3 regions of the Streptomyces sp. GbtcB6 genome follow, and region 2 is predicted to be linked to each of the others. Evidence: riboswitches for the same ligand, from Rfam matches in the RefSeq annotation. Region 2 holds a riboswitch; each other region holds the start of a gene.

Region 1 (5,927 bases), on a different contig from region 2:
GGGCCAGCGCGACCAGCGGGCGGGCGCCGGGGCCGAGCCAGGGGAGGGTGGGCTCGATGTAGGCGCCGGTGACGGCGACGGGGTCGCCCGCCGAGTCGGTGGACTTGTACATCAGCCGGGTCGCGCGGCCCGGCAGCGGGCCGGGCAGGCTCGGCAGGCTCAGGGCCAGCGGGAGGGCTTCGGTGCGGACGAGGGCGCCGTCGGCCGTGGGCAGGGTGGCCGGCGGGTCGTAGAAGGCGGGGATGGTGACACCCCTGGAGACCTCCGCCTGGGAGGCCGTGGCCTGCAGGGTCTGGAGGCAGAGGCAGGCCGCAGCGGCGAGGGCGGTGGCCAGCAGGCGAACGCGGACAGGCATGGGGAACCTCCTGGACGTGCTGGACGTGGGAGGTGCGGAGGAAGTCCCCGGAGCGGCCGACGGGGCGGGTGCGTTTTACCCGACGGTAACGAGCAATGCATTACCGGCGGTAGCTGCCGTCAGGTTACGGTTCAGTAATGTGACGCGCAGTCAACAATGCCCCTGCGGACGCACATTCGTGCGAGGGCCGCGCAGTCCTGCCCCTGGGCGGGCTCGGCGGCGCGGAGCACGACGAGGTGCTCCCCACGTTCGAGCCCGCCCAGGACATGCTGCGCGGCGCGTGAGAAGGGTCAGACCGAGTTCCGCCGGGTGCGCCACAGCAGCGCGCCCCCGGAGGCCAGCAGGAGCCCGCCGAAGAGCGCGGGCCACAGGTGGGCGCCGGTCTCGGCGAGACCGCCCTGGACCGCCTGGGGCTCGCTCTGGGGTTCCGTCTGGGAGCCGGTGGCCGGGGTCTCCTGACCCGCCGGGGCGGCGACCGCGGTGTCGGTCGGCGTGGCGGCGGCGCTGCCGGTCGGCGCCTCGGTCTCGGGCCGCTGCGTCGGCTTGCTGATGACACCGCCGCCCGACGACTTCGTGGTCGACGTCTTCTTCGGCGACGCAGTCGCGTAGACCCTCGGCAGCCCGGTGTCACCGGAGGCGGGGGTGGAGGCGTTGTCGGAGGCGGGGGCGGTCTCGGTGGCCGGGGTGTCGGCCGGGGGCTCGGACGACGGCTGCTCGGACGACGGCTGCTCGGTCACCGGCTCGGACGGCTCGGCGCTCTGCGTCTCGGCCGGCGGGGCGACCGGGCTCGCGGTGTCGCTCGGCTCGGACGGCTCCGCGCTCTCGGCCGGCGGCTGCTCGTCGGCCCCCGCACCGCACTTGCGGCCGGAGTTGATGCAGTCGACCATCTTCCGCATCAGGCTGTCGTCGAAGACGTTGATGAAGTCGCCGTGGTCGGTGACCGGCTTGTGCAGCTGCTCGGGGAACGAGTCCACCGCGAACAGCGGGACCGTACGGCCGCCGTCCTGGAGGCTCGGCGCGTCCACGTCGTAGACGATGCGCTGCACCAGCTGCGGAATGGCCTGGAAACCGGCCGGGCAGCTCCCGTCGGGGGCCTCGAAGGCCACGTGGGTGCGGTGGTTGGCGCTGTCGATGTTCCGGCCGTCCCAGCAGCTCTGGAACTTGAACGTGCGCACGACGTCGCTGCCCGAGGGGCAGAGCGGGTACTTGTCCTTGAGCTGCCGGTCCTCGTAACCGGTGCAGCTCCAGGAGGCGTTGGCGTTGGCCGGGCCGTTGACGAACGCCTTGGCGTCGCCGGTGATGATGCGCAGCAGCCGCGGCATCTCGGTGACCTTGGAGGTCGGGTTGCCCTCGAAGGTCAGCGTGACCTGCTTTGCCGTGACGATCTGCCCGGCGTTGCCCTCGGTGCCGCCGCCCGGCTTGTCGGCGTCCCGCTCCTGCCGGCCGTTCTGCAGCCGCAGCACGGGCCAGTAGTACGTGGACTTGTCGCCCTGGTCCGCGCAGCTGGTGTCGGCGTTCGCCAGGTCCTGGTCGCTGGCGAAGGCGTTGTTGGACTGGTTGCCGATGTAGTCGTGGAAGTGGTGGGCGCCGTTGGAGACACCGGGCGCGACGATCACGTTGTCCGAGTTGAACAGGCCGTTCGCGTTGACGCCGCAGCTGGAGGAGAAGGTGCCGGTGGAGCCGTCGGACTGTTCGGCCGGGGTGGTGACATTGGGCTGTACGGAGGTGATGTCCGCGTAGTCGGCGGCGACCGGGCCGTTGCCGCCCTGGCCGCCGATGCCGGTGCCCTGGCTCGGCGCGGCGCTGCCCTGGCCGCTCTGGCTCGGCGTGGCACCGCCCTGGGGGGCCGCCGACTGCCCGTCGCCCTGGTTCGAGGAGCGCAGGGTGCAGGCGGCGAGGTCGTCGAGACCCTGCGGGCGGTCGCCCTCGCGGCCGATGGCGTCGGCGATGCGCTGGATCGACTCGGACCGCTTCTCCTTCAGCGGGTTCATGATCGTCTCGTCGGCGAGGCCGGGGTTCTGCTCGATCGCCGCGGCGGACTCCGTGAGTTGCTGGTAGGCGGCCGCGATCTGCTGGTCCAGCTGCGCGAGTTCACCGTCGACGGCTTCCCGGGCCGCGTCGGGCACGTCCGTCAGCCGGCTGCCGACGTCGGGGCAGTAGACCGTGGGCGCGGACAGCACCTGAGCGGTGGCGGCCTGGGCCTGCTGGTCCCCGCCCTCGGTGGCCGAGGCATACACGTTCACCGCGACCAGTCCTCCACCGCCGAGCATCAGGGCGACCGCTGCGAAGGTCGCGCGCTGTGCGCCGGTCGGGCGTCTGCGCCTGTTGCGTCTCAAGGTCGTTCCCCTGCGTTTCGTGGTCGGCCGGGCATGGAAATCCCCCGCCCTATACGGCCCCCGGTGCCACCGTGTTCAACAGACCCACGAATTCACGGTGACCTCACAGAAAGCGGGAGTTCCGGAGCGGGCCGACGCGACCGACGGCAACACCCCGGTGACCCTGCGAAAGCAATGGATGCGCGCGAAATGCCGTCCCGTACGGTCGAGTTCCGAACGCTAAGACGAACATCACAAATACGTATCGGACATTACGCACTTCAACCTTCACACGAGTGACACAAGTTGGCTAAGTTGACGGGCAAGCCGCTCGGCTCCCCCCGGCGAATCCCGTCGGGCCGCGCGGCCTCCGCCGAGTCCGGTGCCTCCCAGGGGCGAATCCGGAGCCGGGGACCCAACCGACCACTGGGGTGAATCGGCCGACCGTCCGCGAGGACAGGGGCCGTAGGGCATGCCTTCCGGACTTCACCGCCCGAACCCGACAGCTAACTCGGTAGGCGGAGTACGGAAGGAGCACCACCCCTCAATGGCGCCCGAGAGCCGTGACGAGGTTCGGCAGCGGATCAACAGCCTGTACGACCAGGCCGAGAACGCCACCGGGAACTACAACGCCACGCGCGCGATGAGCGGAGGTTCGCGCTCACGCGGTGTCCCGCTGTTCAAGCGGCCCCGTCGCGACGACCCGGGCCTCGACAACATCGCCCGGGAGTGGTTCGAGGGCGCCCGCTCGAAGCTGGGGCCGAGCGTCCCGGCCGCACTCCCCTCCGACCGGCGGCCCGCCCGGCCCGGTCCGCGGCGGCCCGTCAGCGCCATGGCCGCCGACCTGCTCGGCCAGCTGGAGGACTCCGGCCCGGCCCGGCTGGAGCTGACCGCGGGGCCGTCCGCGCAGACCGCCATCGAGGTCGTCCGCGAGCTGCCGCAGCAGCGCCCGATGCTGGAGCAGCGCGCGGTGGCCGCGCTCGAACCGGCCCCGGCCCCGGCGGCCCAGCCCGTGCCGACCGCACAGACCCCGTGGCCCACGCCCGAGGCCCAGGCCGCGGTGCAGCAGTGGGCGGCTCCCGCCGTCGGCATACCGAACCAGCGGACCGACAGCGGCTCCTTCCGGACCGACGCCCTCGCCGCCACCCGCGCGATCCCCGCGGTGGCCGAGACAGGCGGCATCCCGATCGTGTCCGCGACCGACACCGGTACGTTCCGCATCATGACCCCGGGCGGCACCGGCGCCAGCCGTGCCACGCCCCCGGCGGACACGACCGGCTTCCGCATCATGACCCCGGGCGGCTCGGGCACCGGGGCGTTCCCGGGCGTGCCTCCCATGGACATGGCCACCGCCCAGGCCGCGGCTCCGGCTCCGGCGGACACGACCGGCTTCCGCATCATGACCCCGGGCGGCTCGGACACCGGGGCGTTCCCGGGTGTGCCTCCCATGGACATGGCCACCGCCACCGCACAGGCCGCGGCTCCGGCTCCGGCTCCGGCTCCGGGGGACAGCGGTTCCTTCCGCATCATGACGCCGGGCGCCACGGGCTCGTTCCCGATGCCGAACTCGGCCGAGGCGGGAGCCTTCCCGACCGCGGACCCCATGAGCACCAGCGTGTTCCCGAGCGCGGTTCCCACGAACGCCGGCGCCTTCCCCACCGCCGTCCCCACCGACTCCGGCGCCTTCCCGACCGCGGCGCCCGCCGCCGCTCCCGCCCCGGCCCCGATGGACATGGGCGGCTTCCGGGTCATGTCGCCGAACGCGGCCGCCGGCTACAGCGAGGTGCCCCAGGCCGCCGCCGACACCGCCTACGCCTACTCCTACGCCAACGACGCGTACGCCACGGCAGCCCCCGCCGCCCCCGCGCCCATGGCCGCCATGCCGCAGGCCGCCCCCTACGCCACGGCGCCCGCCGCCGACATGGTCGGCGCCTACGCCGGAGCCATGCAGCCCGGCGCCGACATGACCGGTGCCTACGCCGCAGCCATGCAGCCCGGCGCCGACATGACCGGTGCCTACGCCGCAGCCATGCAGCCCGGCGACGCCGCATACGCCTACGCCACCGCCGCCGCGATGCCCACAGCGATGGCAACTCCCCCTGCCGCGATGGCGGCACCGATGCCCATGCCCATGGCGGCACCCATGGCAGCGCAGATACCGGCACCCATGGCGGCACCGATGCAGGCACCCCCCACGCCCGCGATGGCCGCGGTGCCGATGGCCATGGCCGCGCCGCCCGAAGCGATGATGATGGCCGCGCCCACCATGGCGATGCCCACCGCCGCCCCGGTCATGACGGCTCCGCTCCCCACCACCCCCCTGCCGACCGCACCCCCGCAGGTCGCCGCCCCGGTCCCCACCGCCCCCGCACCCGCTGCCTTCGCCGACCCCGGTGTCTACGTCCAGCCGGGCGTCGCGGCCGAGCCGGGCAAGGCCATGAAGGCGCTGGCGTTCGCGCGGGAGCAGATCGGCCGGCCGTGCGTCTGGGGGGCGACCGGGCCGGGGGCCTACGACTGCTCCAGCCTGACCCAGGCCGCCTGGCGCGCCGCCGGTGTCACGCTGCCGCGTAGCGCGCCGGAGCAGACCCTTTCCGGCACTCCGCTGACGCTGGCCGCCATCGAGCCGGGTGACCTGGTCTTCTTCTTCGACGACGACAGCCACGTCGGGATCTACGCGGGCGGCGGCACGATGGTGCACGCGCCGAGCCCCGGGGCGCTCATCCGCGAGGAGTCGATCTACAACGCCGGGGAGTCGGCGATCCACCGGGTGATTCGCCCGGCCTGATCCGCCCTGCCTGATCCGGCCTGACCCGGCCTCCCTCGAGGTCAGACCCTCCGCCGCCGCGTGCGCCAGCTCTCGTGGTGGTCCAGGAGGGTCTCCTCGACGGGCCGGTAGGCAAGGCCCAGTTCGCGGACGCTCCGGCCGTTGTCGACGCGGAAGCGGATGCCGAGGTGCTTGCGTATGTAGTCCTGGGTGAGGCCGAAGAGCGGGCCGAGGACCCGTACCGGCCCGTGCGGGAGCGCGGTGCGCGGCAGCCGCGGGTCCCAGGGGTGGCGGGTGCGGATGATCCGGGACATCTCCTGGAAGGACGTCATCGTCTCGTTGGCCACTATGTAACGGCCTCTGGCCGCCGGGTTCTCCGCCGCCGCGATGTGCGCGTCGGCCACGTCACGGACGTCGGCCGTGGTGAAGCTGAAGTCCGGGGCGCCGTAGCAGAAGTAGCCCTTGAACAGCTCGTCGAGCAGGAAGAGGCTGC
Region 2 (5,927 bases):
CGGGACCCGCCGTGCCGGTCACCGCTGTCGCTCGAAAGGTTTCCGCATGCTCTCCGGGAACGGTCGTCACCGTCGCCCCCGTCAGGCTCCGGCTCTCCTCGTCGCGGCCGGGGTGACCGGCTCCGCCATCGCCATCCCGCTCCTCGGTGCGGTGAGCGCCCACGCGGCCGACGGCTCCACCTGGGACCAGGTGGCCGAGTGCGAGAGCGGCGGCTCCTGGAGCGCCGACAACGGCACCGGCTACTACGGCGGCCTCCAGATGTCCCTGGACGACTGGAGCAAGTACGGAGGCCTGGAGTACGCCAGTACGCCCGACCAGGCGAGCCGTTCGCAGCAGATCGCGGTCGCCGAGAAGATACTCGCCGACCAGGGCACCAAGCCCTGGCGGACCTGTGCGCTGCTCGCCGGGCTCTCGTCCGACGACGCCTCGGTGAACGTCGACACGGGACTCGGCGACTCGGGTGATTCGTCCGGTTCCTCCGACTCGTCGGACTCGTCCTCCGGGCTGTCGGATTCGTCGTCTTCTTCCTCCTCCTCTGGTTCCGGTTCCTCCTCGGGTGCCGCGGACTCCGGGGGCGACTCCGCCACTCCCTCCCCGAGTGCGAGCGGTGACTCCAAGGCGGACGCCTCCGGTAAATCCAGCAAGACGGACAAGTCGGGATCTTCCGACTCCGGCTCCGGCTCGGGTGCCTCGAAGGCGAGTGAGAGTCCCGTCATCTCCGAGGCTGACGGATCGGACAATTCATCGCAGACCGGGGGTTCTTGGAGCCTGGTCGACACGGGGGCCGTCAGTAGCGGCGGCAAGCATCGGGGCGGCTCGGCGGACGAAAACGTGACAAACGGTCAGAGTGCCACCTCCTCCGGCCGTCACGCCTCCCGCGACAGCGGCACCTACACCGTCCACGCCGGCGACACCCTCGCCTCCATCGCCGACTCCCTTGACCTCGACGGTGGATGGCGTGCGCTCTATGCCGCGAACAAGGCGGCCATCGGCACCGACCCGAACAACATCGCCGCCGGTCAGACCCTGAAACTCGGTAGCTAAACGGACGAAAAGCGGCGGGAGTTGGCGTCTCCCGGCCGCCCCACTTAGAAGTTAAATGTCCGGTTTGGTGAAAGTGTGGGATGAGTCTCAGAAGCCCTGATCATCTTTGAAATTCACCGGATGCCCTGTTTACGGTCAAGGCCGCTCGTCACCACGAGCCCCGGCCGTCGCAACGCCGAGTCCTGCCAGCGGCCGTCCGGGAACAGTCGACGCGTCAAGCGCCGTAGGCAGGAGCGGGGGACCCAAGGTAAGTGCCGGGACCGGTAGTTGAGGCTGCCGATCCGGCTCGGGGTGAAGCCGCGCACCGACACACGGGTGTGCGGCCGGGCAACTCAACCGGCCCGAACCCGACAGCTCACCTCGCAGGCGTCGGTGAGGGGATCGATCCATGCTGTTTTCCGGCAAGGGCAAGCACCGTCGTCCGTCCAAGGCCGTCCGCGCCATCGCTGTCGCCGGTGTCACCGGCGTCGCCGTCGCCGCCCCGCTGATGGCGGCCGGCAGCGCCTCCGCCGCCACCGCCTCCGAGTGGGACGCCGTCGCCCAGTGCGAGTCGGGCGGCAACTGGGCCATCAACACCGGCAACGGCTACTACGGCGGTCTGCAGTTCTCCGCCTCCACCTGGGCCGCGTACGGCGGCACGCAGTACGCCGCGCAGGCCAACCAGGCCACCAAGGCCCAGCAGATCCAGATCGCCGAGAAGGTCCTCGCCGCGCAGGGCAAGGGTGCCTGGCCGACCTGCGGCACGGGCCTGTCCAGCGCCGCCTACACCGGCAGCGGCTCCAGCTCCTCGTCGAGCAGCAGCGCCGGCACGAGCAGCCGTACGACCGACACGCAGGCCGCCTCCCGCTCCGCCGAGCGTCCGGCCGCGACCAAGACGGTCACCACCCCGGCCGGCAAGAAGGTCAAGAAGGGCGACGGCGAGTACAAGGTCGTCAAGGGCGACACCCTCAGCTCGATCGCCGAGAAGCACAAGGTCAAGGGCGGCTGGCAGGCGCTGTTCAAGCTGAACAAGGGCATCGTCCAGGACGCCGACTTCATCTACCCGGGCCAGCAGCTCCACCTCAAGTAGGACGGGGGGCGACCGCCGTAAGTACTAGGCGGCGCCCAGCTGAACCACAGCGCCCGCACAACCGCGGTCCCCATAGTGGAGGCCACGTGAGGGCCACCCCCGTCCCCACGGGCCCCCGCCTCGGTGCGTTTTCCCCCGTACGCACCGGGGCGGGGTTTCTCTTTGCCGTCCCCTTCTTGGCCCGCTCTTCTCCCGTTCTTCATCGGGACCCTCTTTGTTCCGCACGTGAACAATGAGTACCGTCTGTGTGTCCACGGGCCGGTCGGTCGTGCCGGCCGACGGCCCTGGGACGGTTAGGCTCTAGTCGCAAGGCTGAGCAAGGGCCGGCAAGGCCCGCGTGCGCCCCGCACAACCAGCGTCACATCCCAAGAAGGAGATGCTCGTGCCGTCCATCGACGTCGTCGTAGCCCGGGAAATCCTGGACTCCCGAGGCAACCCCACGGTCGAGGTCGAGGTCGGCCTCGACGACGGCAGCACGGGTCGTGCCGCCGTTCCGTCCGGTGCCTCCACCGGTGCCTTCGAGGCCATCGAGCTCCGTGACGGCGACCCCAACCGCTACCTGGGCAAGGGTGTCGAGAAGGCCGTCCTCGCCGTCATCGAGCAGATCGGCCCGGAGCTGGTCGGCTACGACGCCACCGAGCAGCGCCTCATCGACCAGGCGATGTTCGACCTGGACGCCACCGACAACAAGGGCTCGCTCGGCGCCAACGCCATCCTCGGCGTCTCCCTCGCCGTCGCGCACGCCGCCTCCGAGGCGTCCGACCTCCCGCTCTTCCGCTACCTGGGCGGCCCGAACGCGCACCTGCTGCCGGTGCCGATGATGAACATCCTCAACGGCGGCTCGCACGCGGACTCCAACGTCGACATCCAGGAGTTCATGATCGCCCCGATCGGCGCGGAGTCCTTCTCCGAGGCGCTGCGCTGGGGTGCCGAGGTCTACCACACCCTCAAGAAGGTCCTGAAGTCGAAGGGCCTGGCCACCGGTCTCGGCGACGAGGGCGGCTTCGCGCCGAACCTGGAGTCCAACCGCGCCGCGCTCGACCTCATCCTGGAGGCGATCAAGCAGGCCGGTTACGTCCCCGGTGAGCAGATCGCCCTTGCGCTCGACGTCGCCGCGTCCGAGTTCTACAAGGACGGCAAGTACGAGTTCGAGGGCAAGTCCCGCTCGGCCGCCGAGATGACCGAGTACTACGAGGAGCTCGTCGCCGCGTACCCGCTGGTCTCCATCGAGGACCCGCTGTTCGAGGACGACTGGGCCGGCTGGAAGGTCCTCACCGACAAGCTCGGTGACAAGGTCCAGATCGTCGGCGACGACCTGTTCGTCACCAACCCGGAGCGCCTCGCCCGCGGTATCGAGGAGGGCACCGCCAACGCCCTGCTGGTGAAGGTGAACCAGATCGGTTCCCTGACCGAGACCCTGGACGCCGTCGAGCTCGCCCAGCGCAACGGCTTCAAGTGCATGATGTCGCACCGCTCCGGCGAGACCGAGGACGTCACCATCGCCGACCTCGCCGTCGCCACCAACTGCGGCCAGATCAAGACCGGCGCCCCGGCCCGCTCCGAGCGCGTCGCCAAGTACAACCAGCTGCTGCGCATCGAGGAGATCCTCGACGACGCGGCGGTGTACGCGGGCCGCAGCGCCTTCCCCCGCTTCAAGGGCTGAGCCTTACGGAGTCATGGCTTAGCCAGTCGTACGTACGTCCCCGTACCCGGTCCCGTACCGTGTCCGGGGACGTACGCACGTACCAGGGTTGACCCAGGGAGGCGGGGACATGGCTGTGAAGGACCGGGACCGGTTCTCCACCGCGACCAGGCTCAAGCTGCTCGGCGAGCAGACCGCGGCCCGGGTCTACCGCTCCCAGACCAGGCGCCAGGCCCGCCGCTCCCGGCTCACCGGCCGCGCGGCGCTGCTCGCGATCGTGCTCTGCACGATGATCGTCGCGCTCGCCTATCCGATGCGGCAGTACGTCTCCCAGCGCGCCGAGATCTCCGACCTCGAACGCCAGCAGCAGCAGGCCCGGCAGCGGGTCGAGCAGCTGCGGGACCTCAAGGCGCGGTGGCAGGACGACGCGTACGCCGAGCAGCAGATCCGGCAGCGGCTGCACTATGTGATGCCGGGGGAGACCGGGTACGTCGTGATCGATCCCGGTGCCGCCAAGCAGGCGCACGCCTACCTCGGGGCGGCCGACCGGCCCTGGTACGCGAACGTCTGGGACGGCGTCGACAAGTCCGACGCGTCGTCCGACCAGTGAGCAGCAGAGCAGCAGAGCAGTAGCGCAGCAGAGCAGTGGCGCAGTAGCGCAGCAGAGCAGTAGCGCAGCAGAGCAGAAAGACAGGCATGGAAACGGCTCCTCCCTCCACTCCGCGTACCGAGCCGACCGACGCGGACGTCGAGGCCTTCAAGCAGCAGCTCGGGCGGCCGCCGCGCGGACTGCGGGCGATCGCGCACCGGTGCCCGTGCGGGCAGCCGGACGTCGTGGAGACCGCACCGCGGCTGCCGGACGGGACGCCGTTCCCGACGCTGTACTACCTGACGTGCCCGAAGGCCGCGTCCGCGATCGGCACCCTCGAGGCCAACGGCGTGATGAAGGAGATGACGGCGCGGCTGGAGAGCGATCCGGAGCTGGCGGCGGCGTACCGGGCCGCGCACGAGGACTACATCCGGCGCCGGGACCAGATCGAGGAACTGACGGGCTTTCCGAGCGCCGGGGGCATGCCGGACCGGGTGAAGTGCCTGCACGTCCTGGTGGCCCACTCGCTGGCCGCCGGCCCCGGCGTGAACCCGCTCGGCGACGAGGCGATCGCGATGCTGCCGGAGTGGTGGGCCAAGGGGGCGTGCGTGGTGCCCTCCGCTGGAGACTGAGCGTCGGACAGCTCACCGTCCCAGGGGGCTCCGCCCCCTGGACCCCCGAGACCTTCCCCCACCCACCACCCGACTCGGTCGGTTGAATGAGTAAGGAACCCACCGCCATGACCCGCGTCGCCGCCATCGATTGCGGAACCAACTCCATCCGGCTGCTCGTCGCCGACGCGGACCCGGAGACCGGGGAGCTCGTCGATCTGGACCGGCGGATGGTGATCGTGCGGCTCGGGCAGGGGGTCGACCGGACCGGGCGGCTCGCGCCGGAGGCGCTGGAGCGGACCTTCGCGGCCTGCCGGGAGTACGCGGCGGTCATCAAGGAGTACGGGGCGGAGCGGCTGCGGTTCGTGGCCACGTCCGCGTCCCGTGACGCCGAGAACCGGGACGAGTTCGTGCGCGGCGTGCTCGACATCCTCGGTGTCGAACCCGAGGTCATCAGCGGTGACCAGGAGGCCGAGTTCTCCTTCACGGGGGCGACCAGGGAGCTGAGCGGCCGCGACGACCTCGCCAAGCCCTTCCTCGTCGTGGACATCGGCGGCGGTTCGACAGAGTTCGTCGTCGGGGACGAGCACGTGCGGGCCGCGCGCTCCGTGGACGTCGGCTGTGTGCGGATGACCGAGCGGCATCTCGTGCACGAGGGGCACGTCAGCGACCCGCCCACCGAGGCCGAGACGGCCTCCATGTGGGCCGACATCGAGCGCGCCCTGGACCTCGCGGAGGAGACCGTGCCGCTGCGCGAGGCGCGCACCCTGGTCGGTCTCGCCGGTTCCGTCACCACCCTCTCCGCCATCCACCAGGACCTGCCGGAGTACGACTCCGCCGCCATCCACCACTCCCGCATCCCCTACGCCCGGGTCCGGGAGATCACCGAGTGGCTGCTGCGGTCGACGCACGCCGAGCGGGCGGCCGTCCCCTCCATGCACCCCGGGCGCGTCGACGTCATCGGGGCCGGT
Region 3 (5,927 bases), on a different contig from region 2:
CGGCCGCCCGAGGACTCTCCCGATCAGGCCGCCGTCGTGCAGATCCCGGGCCGGCCGGACGCACGCGTCGGCGAAGTGCAGCCTCAACGGCTCGCGCGTCGCGTCCAGTTCGGCGGCGTCGCCGTCCCCGTCGAACCAGAGTCCGAGCCGCCGGACCTCCTCGGCGTACAGCGCACCGCCGGCCGGGTCCTCGGGGCAGTTGCCGAGCATCTCGAACCCGCCGAGGAGCCGGCACGCGTAGTTGCAGCGGGCCTCGCCCGGGTCCTCGGGGCGTCTTTCGGCCTCGTACCGGCTCTCCGTGTTGTAGCCGATCGCCACATATGGTCTGCGGTCGTCGTCGTCCACCCGCCAGATACGGAACGACAACGCGTAGATCTCCGGCCGCAGTTCCTCCCGGAAGCGCTCCAGCACCCCGGTCGCCGCCGCCAGCAGATACGCCCGGAAGTCCCCCCGCCCGTCCGTCACGACCAGCACCCCCGTCGGATCAGTGAAACCGGCTCACCCGAAACGTAACGCCCGCCACTGACAACGGCCCCATCACGGAGGCGGCGGGCGCCACTTGAGGCCGAAACGCACAGTGAGTCCCAGGGGCGTACTGTCCGTATTCTCTGATCATGGTCGCACCCTCCCCGTACTCACTGATCGCCACCGACCTGGACGGCACGCTGCTGCGCGACGACGACACCCTGTCGGAACGGTCGCTCGCCGCGCTCGCGCGGGCGGGCCGGGCCGGTGCCCGGCACCTCGTGGTGACCGGCCGTCCCGCGCCGAGAGTGCGCCCGCTCCTCGACGACCTCGGCTGCACGGGACTCGCGGTCTGCGGCCAGGGCGCGCAGGTGTACGACGCCGGCGCGGACCGGCTGCTGTGGTCGGTCACCCTGGACCGGGAACTGGCGGAGACCGCGCTCGGCAAGATCGAGGCCGAGGTCGGCCAGGTGTACGCGGCGGTCGACCAGGACGGCGTGGACGGGCTCACGCTCATCGAGCCGGGCTATCTGATGCCCCACCCCACACTGCCCGCGCTGCGCGTCGCCCGGCGTGACGACCTGTGGTGCGCGCCCATCAGCAAGGTGCTGCTGCGCCACCACACCCTGTCCGACGACGAACTGGCGGCGACCGCCCGCTCGGTGGTCGGGTCGCTGGCGACGGTCACCATGTCGGGGCCGGGAACCGTCGAACTCCAGCCCTGCGGGGTGACCAAGGCGACCGGGCTCGCGCTGGCCGCCGGCCATCTGGGGCTGAGCCCCGCACAGGCCATCGCCTTCGGTGACATGCCCAACGACATCCCGATGTTCGAGTGGGCGGCCTACGGGGTGGCGATGGCCAACGCCCACCCCGAACTCAAGGCACTGGCCGACGAGATCACCACGTCGAACGAGGACGACGGCATCGCCGTCGTCCTCGAAAGACTCTTCGACTGACGTGGGACGTCGGTCAGTACGCGCCGTGGACGTTGTCCATCGAGCCGTACCGCGCGGCGGCGTAGTTGCAGGCGGCGGTGATGTTCGCGACCGGGTCGTAGATGTCGAACGACGTGCCGGCCACGTGGTAGGTCTTGAACGTCGGGTCGATGACCTGGAGCAGGCCCTTGGACGGGATGCCCTTGGCCGCGTTGGAGTCCCAGAGGTTGATGGCCCGCGGGTTGCCGGAGGACTCCCGCATGATGTTGCGGTAGATGCCGTTGTAGGTGCCCGGGATGCTCTTCTCCCTCATGATCGCGAGCGACTCGCGGATCCAGCCGTCGAGGTTGTTCGGGTACCCGGCGAGGGTGGTCGAGGCCGTCGAGGTGGAGGACCCGGCGGCGGAGGCGGCGGTCGCCCCGATGAGCGGGAGGGCGAGGACGGCGGCGCCGGTGCCGGCGACGACGAGCGTGCGGATGATGCGGTTACGGCGGGGAGTGCGGTGCTGAGCGGCAGCAAGCATGGCGTTGTTCCTCTCCGTCGCCTGCGAGGTGAGCTGTCGGGTTCGGGCCCGGGGAGTGCCCGGCCGCATCGCCCGAAGACGATGCGACTTCACCCCTGGCCGTTCCGGAACGACGTCTGTCTGGTGACGTCGGCCGCCCGGTCCGGCGACTTACCTGGGTCCCCCGCTCCTGCCGTGCGAATGAACTCGTCGATGGGTTACGACGGGCGGCGGCAGGATTCGGCGTCCGCCCGGCGAGCGGGAACGTATGCGAGGGCACATGTCCGGAACAAGTACCTGATTCACAGAACACACCGATTGACCTTGTGTTGAGGCGTATGGGGTACTTGATCCTTTGCAGCTGCCAACCCTCAACTGGCCCACGGGGAAAGGGAAGGAAGGGTCCCCTTATGGACCTCGCGTTGCCCAGTCCGCGTGACCTACTTCACGAATCCGCAATAACGGCAAATCAGACATGAGGGATTCTTGGAATCCCCCTATTTCCTGGTTCGACGGAAAACCCCCTCGCCCCCATTCGTGTGGATTGCCCAATCGGGGAGTGGCGGAGTGGGAGCTAATGTGGGTGATTTTTATGAGTAGTCCGAATTGTCCAATTAGGCGCCTGTCTGGCGCGCCCTCCGTCAACCTCGGAGCCCCCGGGTACGCGCGCGTGCCACTGACCGGCCCGGGGTGGGAAGTGGAGTGCGCACGCGAAGCAGGTCGTGCTGGGGGGCGTCGTTCCGTCGGTCAAGGGGGTGACGGTCGAGTGGGTGCCGATCGGGGGAACGCGGATCGAGGGAGTGCGGAGATCGCCGTGCGTGGTCGCGTGGAGGAGGGTGTACGGGCGTGCACCAGGTGCCGCCGTTCGTGCACCGGGTGCCCTCGGCGGCGTCGGCGCCGGCATCGGTGGCGTCGGCGGGTGGCGGAGGGGTACGCCCGGGCAGGTGATGCCGGCCAGGGGGTGGGGCCGTTTCCGGGCGGCAGTCGGGTGGGAGGTTTGCCGCCGGTGCGGGACACGACCTATGCCTTGGTTCGGGACAAGTGCCCGTACTTCCTGTTAAGTCAGTGGATGTCAGATCGTATCGGCTGATCAAAAACATAACGGTCGTGATCCGATAGCGCCCGGGGTGTAACCGTGGGCGCTATCGGTGATCGAAACCCGACCGGATACGCTGACTTGAGTGAGGGCAGCGACCTATCGACAAACCGCGTAATCGCCAGTAGACACCAGCAGACAGGAGACCCCTCGTGACCGTCGTCGGGCCGTTCGGGCTGAGCGTGCGGGACCAGGCTCTGGAAGCCGATGTCCAGGCCGGATTGACGGCTGTCGAGGAAGGCTTGCTAGAAGCCACCAAGAGCGAGGTCCCGTTCATCACGGAGGCCGCGCAGCACCTCGTGCGGGCCGGGGGCAAGCGGTTCCGCCCGCTGCTGGTGATGCTCGCCGCGCAGTTCGGCGACCCGTACGCGCCCGGTGTCGTGCCGTCGGCCGTCGTCGTCGAGCTCACCCACCTGGCCACGCTGTACCACGACGACGTCATGGACGAGGCGTCCGTACGGCGCGGTGTCGACAGCGCCAACACCCGCTGGGGCAACTCGCTCGCCGTCCTCACCGGCGACTTCCTCTTCGCCCGCGCCTCCCAGATCCTCGCCGACCTCGGCCCCGAGGCGGTCCGGGTCCAGGCCCTCGCGTTCGAACGGCTGGTGACCGGTCAGATCCTGGAGACGGCCGGCCCGTCGGACGGTCGCGACCCGGTCGACCACTACCTTGACGTGCTCAGCGGCAAGACCGGCTCGCTGGTCGCTGTCTCCTGCCGCTTCGGCGCGATGCTGTCCGGTGCCGACGAGACGGTCGTCGACGTCCTCACTCAGTACGGCGAACGGCTCGGTGTCGCCTTCCAGCTCGCCGACGACGTCCTGGACATCGCCTCCGACTCCCACGAGTCGGGGAAGACCCCGGGGACCGACCTCCGCGAGGGTGTGCCCACGCTTCCCGTGCTGCGGCTGCGGGAACTGGCCGCCAGGTCGGGGCTGGCCGAGGACATCGCCCTGTGCGAGCTACTGGACTCCGACCTCACGGACGACGCGCGGCACGCGGAGGCCCTGGCGGCGCTGCGGGCGCACCCGGCGCTGGAGCTGGCCCGCCGGGACGCGGTCCGGTACGCGGAGGAGGCGCGTGCCGCGCTTGCTCCGCTGCCGGAGTGCGACCCGAAGGCCGCGCTGGTGGAGCTGTGCGACGCGGTGGTGCACCGAGCCGGATAGCCTCCGGAGGACCTGCATTTGTGTGACTCAGGTCACATCATTGGACTGAGTCTAATCCAAGATGTGTTCCGTACTCCTTCTCAGAAGCCGACGCAGGGGGCGTCGGCTGACACAGGGGGAGAAAACGGAATCATGGTCATCGACGCAACGCGCCGCAAGAGCCTCGTCGCCGCAGCCATCACCGTCACCGTCACCGCTCTCGGCGGTGCCGCCGTCCCGGCATCCGCCGCCACCAGCCACAACTCCACCACCAGCCACAGCTCCGCCGCCTCCGCCGAATCCGTCGTCCTCGCCGCCAGTCTGCGCGGTGCCAACGAGGTGCCCGTCGCCGGTGGGCCCGCCGTCGGGGACAAGGACGGCGCCGCGCTGGAGTTCATCCAGGTCAAGGGGGACAAGGTGACCGTCGCCGTGACCTGGCGCGGCACCGGCGGGCCCACCGACCTGCACATCCACCAGGGCGCCAAGGGCACCAACGGCGGCGTCAAGATCGACTTCGGGAAGCTGCTGCAGAAGGCCGAGGGCCACAGCGTCACCGGCAGCGTCAAGGTCACCGACAAGGCCCTGCTCAAGCAGCTCACCACCGACCCCGGAGCCTTCTACGCCAACCTGCACACCGCCCAGTTCCCCGGCGGAGCCCTCCGTGGCCAGCTGCACGCCGTCACCACCGTCTCCGACCTCAAGGACGGCGGCTTCCAGGCCTCCGTCGTCACCGGCAAGCAGATCTACCAGTGCAAGCCCGCCGACGGCGGCGGCTACGCCTTCGCCCAGCGGGACGTCAGCGCCAAGCTCGGCGGCGGCATCCGCCACTCCTTCGTCGCACCGAACTCCGGCACCCCGCAGTGGGTCGCGCCCGACGGCAGCGCGGTCACCGGAGCCGTCGTGACCAAGACGGCGAACGGCACCGGCAACATCCCCGAACTGGACCTCAAGACCACCCGGTCCGGCAAGAAGCACGGGCTGCTCGCCCACACGGGCGAGATCCTGCGCCTCAACACCGTCGGCGGCGTCGCCCCGGCCGGCTCCTGCACCCCGGGTGCCGTCGTCGGTGTCCCCTACCGGGCGGACTACGTGTTCGTGCAGCACTGAGCGGACACGGCAGCGGACACGGCAGCGGACTCCGCAGCCGGCACAGCAGCGGACACGGCACGTGAACCGACCGGACACGGCACGTGACAGGAGGCGCCTTCACCGCCCGACCCCTACGGGTCGGGGAAGGCGCCTCCACCCTTGTGTCATACCGCAGGTGTACACGGAGTTGGCTCCGTGGTCTGACGCTTCTCCGCCCCCGATTTGGTGAGATGGAAACCACGGAAATCACCACCACTCACCGATTCGGGTGAGAATGGCGGCTCAGGGTGGGACACGTGCGAGGACGGCCGCCGCCGACGACGGAGGTAGGGCACACATGGCACCGTACGAATCCGACGACAGCACGGGGGCCGCGCAGGCCGACGACGAGCTGCGCGCCGAGTTGCGCACCGAGCGGCGGCGCAAGGCCGCACGGTACGTCGTCCCGGTCGCGGTGGTGGGCGTGGCCGCGGCCACGATCGGCCTGGTCCCGGCACTCGCCGACTCCGGCGACCCCGACCTGCCGAAGATCACCGCGCAGGAACTCATCAACAAGATCGCCAAGTCGGACGTGCAGCAGCTGTCCGGCACCGTGAAGATCAGCACCGACCTCGGCCTGCCCGACCTCGGCGGTCTGGAGAGCAGCCTGCTGTCCGGCGCGACGCAGGGCAGCGGCGACGGCTCGTCGGCCGACCCCA

Evidence for each region. A riboswitch is a leader RNA that binds a small molecule or an ion and turns the genes downstream of it on or off. The one in region 2 is predicted to bind cyclic di-AMP.
Region 1: linked by a shared signal. The riboswitch ahead of KVT45_RS58025 (C40 family peptidase) and the one ahead of KVT45_RS24255 (transglycosylase family protein) in region 2 are both predicted to bind cyclic di-AMP.
Region 3: linked by a shared signal. The riboswitch ahead of KVT45_RS19060 (transglycosylase SLT domain-containing protein) and the one ahead of KVT45_RS24255 (transglycosylase family protein) in region 2 are both predicted to bind cyclic di-AMP.

What each region holds. Positions count from the first base shown of each region.
Region 1 is NZ_JAGXJL010000002.1:121,517-127,443, forward strand. Features, by position in the region: gene KVT45_RS03515 (lipase family protein) at 1-355, opposite strand, end outside; gene KVT45_RS03520 (DUF1996 domain-containing protein) at 646-2,625, opposite strand; cyclic di-AMP (ydaO/yuaA leader) riboswitch at 3,054-3,207, shown strand; gene KVT45_RS58025 (C40 family peptidase) at 3,218-5,455, shown strand; gene KVT45_RS03530 (NAD-dependent epimerase/dehydratase family protein) at 5,497-5,927, opposite strand, start outside.
Region 2 is NZ_JAGXJL010000014.1:102,008-107,934, reverse strand. Features, by position in the region: gene KVT45_RS24260 (transglycosylase family protein) at 47-1,045, shown strand; cyclic di-AMP (ydaO/yuaA leader) riboswitch at 1,255-1,429, shown strand; gene KVT45_RS24255 (transglycosylase family protein) at 1,434-2,114, shown strand; gene eno (phosphopyruvate hydratase) at 2,491-3,777, shown strand; gene KVT45_RS24245 (septum formation initiator family protein) at 3,887-4,366, shown strand; gene KVT45_RS24240 (DUF501 domain-containing protein) at 4,453-4,977, shown strand; gene KVT45_RS24235 (Ppx/GppA phosphatase family protein) at 5,085-5,927, shown strand, end outside.
Region 3 is NZ_JAGXJL010000010.1:162,566-168,492, forward strand. Features, by position in the region: gene KVT45_RS19050 (hypothetical protein) at 1-465, opposite strand, end outside; gene KVT45_RS19055 (HAD family hydrolase) at 615-1,421, shown strand; gene KVT45_RS19060 (transglycosylase SLT domain-containing protein) at 1,435-1,923, opposite strand; cyclic di-AMP (ydaO/yuaA leader) riboswitch at 1,929-2,125, opposite strand; gene KVT45_RS19065 (polyprenyl synthetase family protein) at 3,151-4,161, shown strand; gene KVT45_RS19070 (CHRD domain-containing protein) at 4,294-5,247, shown strand; gene KVT45_RS19075 (DUF2092 domain-containing protein) at 5,567-5,927, shown strand, end outside.